One region of the Echinicola rosea genome, then DNA from elsewhere that is predicted to be linked to it. Evidence: riboswitches for the same ligand, from Rfam matches in the RefSeq annotation. Region 1 holds a riboswitch; the other holds the start of a gene.
The links. A riboswitch is a leader RNA that binds a small molecule or an ion and turns the genes downstream of it on or off. The one in region 1 is predicted to bind S-adenosylmethionine.
Positions count from the first base shown of each region.

Region 1 (3,212 bases):
AATGATTTTTTTTCCTGATTTTAAAAGGCTGCTGACATAATCATAGGCCTGCACAGGATCTGAGATCAGCTCTATTCCAATGTCACAAGGGGCATCCAAAATGTCTTTTGGGTCAAAAGAAAACTGCAGTGAATGATCTCGTTCTTTATTTTTATTTTGTACGACAATTGTTTTAGGTAAAAGCGCGAGGCGGTCGTTTTTAGCGATTTCATAATATCCTTGGCCGACCACTCCAAAGCCAAACAAACCAATGTGGTTAGTCATTGTTTTCCAAGTAAAAAGAAGTTAGAATATAATTTAATTGTTCGTTTTCTACCAAAAACGCATCATGTCCATAGATGGAAGAAATCTCACGATACGTGCCATTGGGGACATTTTTGCTGATAAACTGCGACTCTTCTTTGGTGAAGAGCAAGTCTGTGTTGATCCCGATGGAGAGGACTTTTGCCTTGATCTGTGACAGGGCCTTTGCGGTACCTCCTCTGCCTCTGCCCAGGTCATGGCTATCCATGGCTTTGGTAAGCACCCAGTAGGAGAGGGCATTAAAGCGGTTGGAGAGTTTTTGGCCTTGGTAGCGCAGGTAGGAGCTTACGCGGAAATGGTCCGTTTTTTCTTCCGTTTCGGCTTGGCTGGCATGGAAAATATCTTGGTGCCGGTAGCTGAGCATGCCTATGGCACGGGCTGCTTCGAGGCCTTTTTTGCCTGCATCTGGAGAGTTTTGTCCCCAAGTGCTGTCGGATTCGATGGCCATCCTTTGGGCTTCATTGAAGCCGATCGTCCAAGGGGAGGTCTTTGAGTTGGAGGCTACTATTACGGTCTTCTTTACCTGTTCTTGCAAGTTGTATGACCATTCCAACGCTACCTGGCCTCCGAGTGATCCACCGATGATGGTGTCGATCTGCTGAATTCCCAAATGCTGACGAAGACGGTCAAAAGCCTTGGCCATGTCGCGTGTGGACAGGTTTGGGAAGTCATAATAGTATGGTTTTCCTGTTTTGGGGTTTTCGCTAAGGGGCTGTGTGGATCCATAACATGATCCAAGCAGGTTGGCACAGACGATGAAGTACTTGGTAGGATCAAAAAACTTGTCTTCACCCACCAGACCACTCCACCATTCGTGGACATTGGCATCCCCGGTCAGTGCATGCAATACCCAGATGACATTGTCTTTTTTTGGTGTCAAATGCCCTTGAGTAGTATAGCTGATCTCAAATCCTGGTAGTGATTCACCTGATTCGAGATTTAATTCCTCTTCACAGTGGAATGTTTCCTGTGTCATATCGGTAATCAGATACGGTGATGTTAGATTCATTTTCTTACTCTTAATTTAGCGTTGACTTCAGTCAACTGGGATCATCAAATAATGGATATAAAAGAATCGGGTTGTCCGGTATGGACCAAAGTAGGGGGCTTAGTTGCACATGCACATTCGACGATGCATGAAACTGTCCCTTTCGGTAAAAAGAAATGCTATGATGATTTGTGTGTGAAGTTGTATTGCTGTGTGTATCCTTTTTATAAAATTCATTGTTTAAGAATTTATATTTCCAAATGCGGATATTCACATTCGGCAGGAATTGGCACCTTGGATTTTCCAGGTTGCCAGAGGGTCTGCGAGCCTGTCTCTTACCTCTTCTGTATAAATCCTTGTACTTTTAAAAAGTAAAGGATAGCACAAAGTAACAATCCAATTTTTAAACTTGCAAGTATTCGAAAAAGAGTTTTTTAAAAATAATTCCCTTTTAAAAACCCTATAAAATCGATAGAGAATTAGGGTTTTGATGCGTTTGAGTGAAGCGACGTCCTCAAAAGCGTTATGGAATTGGTTTACTGTTCGAAAGGTATCGAAAGCAGAAGGGATAAAAGGGAAAAGGTGCCTGAATAAATCAGCGCACCTTTGGGAGTAGAAGAGTGTGTAGCTCCCTTTATAATCATGGATGGAGTAGGTTTGACTAAACCGAGATCAATGCTTGCCTAGTCCTCATAGTAATAGACGGCAGAAGCACCTGCAACGTCCCAGTTATAAGCCGGAGAAGGATTGCCATTTGAGGAGAAGTAGTCGTAAACCAGTACTTTTCCGCCTCCATTGGCCCTTTCAGCCACGAAAATCATTTTACTATCTTCACTGTAGGCGACATCCACGGGATTGCCCAGCATGGTGTTGCTGCCTTCGATCCTGGCTTGGTCATTCATAGAAATGGTGCCACCGTCAGAGGTGCTGCTAAGTGTGCTGGTAAAATCTGTGATGATGACCAAACCGCCATCACTGTCTGAAGATGCTTCACCTATGTCAGTAAGGACCATCAGGTCATCTTCCATCGAATAGGTCAGTCCATGGGTCCTCCCGAGCCCTTCGATGGTGACACGTTTATCCGGCGTGATCATGCCGTCAGTATTGGCCATGAAGTTGTTGAAGACGGCGAGGTCAGCCGTTTTGTCCACGATAGCATAGAGGGTATTGCCTTCTATGTGGATACCCCACAAGGCAAAATCTACCTGGTAGGTGTTTTGAAGAGAAAATCCATTGGCATTTTTTTGGTAAACATAAAGGCTGCTCTGATTGCCGTTGGCCTCTACAGGTGATTCCGCCACGATGACCATATCATTCATGACAGCAATTTCACGCCCACTCACAAAGCCGCCTGTCCCGCTTAGTTCCAGTGAGGCGGACAGTCCATCGTCCATCTTAGCGGCCATGATATCAGAATAGACGTTTAGCGAATTGTCGCTACGCACCAATTGGATGATTTGATCTTCTTCCTCATCATAATAAATCCCATCGGCATCTGCACCGGCAGAAGCGACAGTGCTGCTGCCTATGCCATCCATTGAGGCGAAATCTAAAATGGTGATCATTCCACTGGTATTGCTGGATACGAATAGGGATGCCACTTCATTTTCCGGCATGTCCATTTCCTCATCGTTGTCACAGGAATAGAAGCCTAATGTAGGTAGGGCGATGAGTGTTGTTCTTAAAATTGTTTTTGCTATTGTTTTCATAAGATAGTGAGTTGTGATTTATACAAACTATCTACGATGCTTCTGGATGGATTGGATCGTTTGAATATTACGAATGGTATATTAAATAGTGTAATATGTGTATAATACGGGGAAATATATAAACGAAAAATAAAGAGAAAGCCCAAAAAAGAGAAAAGGCCCGAGTATTTCTCGAGCCTTGGTTTTGAAGTGCTTGTGTCTTATACCGATCC
Region 1 is NZ_CP040106.1:4,494,175-4,497,386, reverse strand. Features, by position in the region: gene FDP09_RS17615 (homoserine dehydrogenase) at 1-264, opposite strand, end outside; gene metX (homoserine O-acetyltransferase MetX) at 257-1,312, opposite strand; SAM riboswitch class I at 1,537-1,646, opposite strand; gene FDP09_RS17605 (hypothetical protein) at 1,975-3,000, opposite strand.

Region 2 (3,212 bases), 1.7 Mb from region 1:
GTCAAATCGGGTAAAGAAATCCGACTTTTTCCCCAAGCTGGCCACTTTTAGCGCATCTATTCCCAAGCTGGCACCCCTAGTGCCTGCGGCGAGTTCTGATCGTACTTCTACAAGCTTAATGTTTCTCATAATGGGTAAATCTCTAGTAATCTCTAGTTTGTTATATTGGGCAAATCCGTTTTCATGGATTTATTGCCACAAAAGTAGTCAAAATTGTGCATTTATGGGAGGGGGAGGTTCTAAAGGTTGGCAGGTTATAGGGGAATGGGTAGTTGGATAGATCAGGGCGAACATATTTAAGAAAGTATCACAGTTTAAATACATCTGCCGGCCCAAAGGAATAGCTTGATATGTGCTAAAAATTAGGGTCCGGTGACCTCATACGGTTTTAATATGATCCTCCGCTAAAGATTGATTTGACAGATGCTCAGTTGCTGACTACAACACCCATAAATTCATCATATATACCCACTACATTACATATAATCAAATTCGCTACTGTTTATGTTTTATTCATCCTCTAAACCAACTGGTGTCTTTGCTTTCAGCATTTGCCGTGACAGGCTGCTGCTATCCTAATGTACAAACTTGGAGAAAGTGCCAGCGGCACGGATGATAGCTGAACTCCACAAAATTTATTAGTAGTTGTGCATGAACTGGTAGCTGGGTGTTACGTTTATCGTTTAGGAGGTTGTGTTGGTTTTCTCATTCGTGCATTTGGTTTTCAAGAATACCTGAATGTTAAAATGGAGGTGTATATTGTAATGATAAGATAGTTTTAAGTGCTGGTTTTCAGTGAAATAATATTATAAATTACAATCATAAATGGCAGTGTCGAGGACGTTTGCAATGGCATGTGGGATGGAATGGCGAAGTGAAAATAAGAGTGGGAAAATAATTCCCTACAAATTCTATAGGGAAATTAGTTTTTGTTGAAAATTGTTGTACCTTTGAAGCAGTTATTAGCGAAAAGCGGAGTATGCTCAGTAGCTGATTTATAAAGAATAGGGGAGAGAACAGGCTCAGCGAACCTATAGCAACCTATCCCTCTCAACAGAGATAAAGGTGCTAAATCCTGCCGAAATCATTTGAGGACCTATAAATGTAAAAGCCATGAGACAAACAATGCGAATGCGGAACCTGCTAAAAGAGCCAAAGAGGTGTTGTTGCTGATTGCAGCACATCCGCGGAAAAAATTAACTAGTAACCATACCAAATCAAGAAACCATGACAGCAATAGCTTCAAATTATAACATCTCCACTCAACACAACAATATCTTTAGTTTCCGATCGGTAAGTCGAAATAAGGTGACGGACCTGCGGTCGTTGAGTGCCTATGAATGGCTAGCACAAAATGAATTTGTCCAGTTGGAAGGCCAAGGATCTTTTGGTTTTCAGAATTATGCAGATGCCAACAAACAATTTCAAGCAATCTATTTTACCCTTAAAGGAGATTTGGCGGCACATTATGCGTTCTTCAGAGGAATCGTATTGGCAGGACAGCCGAAGGAGATTTACTTGGAGAATATTCATGAAAACAGGAGTTTTACATTGAAATTTTACAAAAAAAATGAAGAAGTGGCCAAGCAGTACCTGGAGAAAGTTTTCAGAATTGTAAATGAAGAAATCAGGTTTAAGCAAGTACTTAGAAAAGTGCTTGTCAATCAAGAGAAACATCGCTTAGAAGAAAAGTTGCTCTTTAATGAGCTGAGCAATTAATGATATAATAATAAGCCATCACTAATAACCATACAAAAGAACCCTTGCCAAATCGACAAGGGTTCCTTTTTTTAGGGTTTATGCATCAATTTAGAATAAAGCCATTTTTTTGGGGAGCTAAATTCTTTATGTATCGAAACAATGATACGCCACCAAGGTCCTACAATGCAATATGTAACTTACATTCGGTACAGGTTACGACATGCACTTGGTGCCTTTGTGAATTTGTGGCATTTTTTCTTATCTGAGGTTTTACCATTAAGAAAACTCCCAGCCCCCCAAACTTTTACGTTTGGTTCCAGATCAAGAAGGTTTTGGCTGCTTCGGAGTTATTTCCATCCGCCTCCGAGGCTGCGGTACAGCTCGATATTGGCGATGGCCAATTGGGTTTTTAGCCTTACCAGCTCCATTTGATTTTCCAGAGCGTCTTCCTGAGCATTGATGATTTCCAGGTAGCTGGCAAATCCACTTTGAAAGAGGAGAAAGGCATCATTTACCCCCTTATTGGTAACTTGAAGTCTTTCCTCTACAATGTCGTGAGCCTCCTGTAGCTTTTCGATGGTCACCAGTGCATTGGATACTTCCCCGACTGCACCGATGATGGTTTCCTTAAAGTCCAGCTGGGCGATTTCCCTCTCGTTGATCGCAATGAGGTGATTGGTTTTCAACTTACGGTTTTGGAAAATTGGCTGGAAAATGGCACCGTTTAACATGGCAAAGCCGGCTCCCAAAGGATCAAGAAAATGCTCGATCTGGAAGGAGTTTAGTCCAACCCCGCCACTAATGGTCAGGGATGGATATTTCATGGCCTGTGTCACCCCTACATTGGCATTGCTGATAATCAAGTTGTACTCGGACGCCGCGATATCCGGTCTGTTTTGGATGAGTTCCAGTGGGACACCCGTTTGGTAAGTACTGTCAAAGGTAATGTCCTCCAAGTGATGGACAAGCTCCAACTCTTGAGGTGATCGTCCCAACAGCTCATTGAGGCGCGTTTCCTGGATGGCATAATCCCGCTCTAAATCTGGGATCAATGCCTTTGCCCGTAGCATTTGCGATTCGGTTTGTTGCACCGCAAGGGAGGTGGCTTCTCCAGCGTCATACTGGAGCTTTACGATTCGTAGCGTATTTTTGCTCAATTCATAATTCCGTTTGGAGACGGTCAGTTGGGATTTGAGCATGAGCATGTTCAGGTAGGTGGTGGCGACTTCAGAAACCAATGCGGTCTGCAAGGCTTTTTTGAATTCCTGGGTTTTCATAAAGGAAGCCCTTGCGGCTTCTTTTTGCCACCGGAGTTTTCCCCATATGTCTATTTCCCAGCTGGCCTGCAAGGAGGAGACATACTCCAAACGCTCGGTGTATAGGGTGGTGGGAATGTCATCTCCATGGTTTCTTCTGGCCCTATTGGAGCCATAGTTGTTATAGTATTCCGAATAATATTCCCGGTTATATTTAAAAGGAGAAGCCCCTAGGGAAGGCAAGAAATTGGCTTT
Region 2 is NZ_CP040106.1:2,812,000-2,815,211, forward strand. Features, by position in the region: gene FDP09_RS11300 (arginase) at 1-129, opposite strand, end outside; SAM riboswitch class I at 993-1,105, shown strand; gene FDP09_RS11305 (hypothetical protein) at 1,228-1,719, shown strand; gene FDP09_RS11310 (efflux transporter outer membrane subunit) at 2,049-3,212, opposite strand, start outside.
Region 2: another riboswitch for S-adenosylmethionine. It lies ahead of FDP09_RS11305 (hypothetical protein); the one in region 1 lies ahead of metX (homoserine O-acetyltransferase MetX).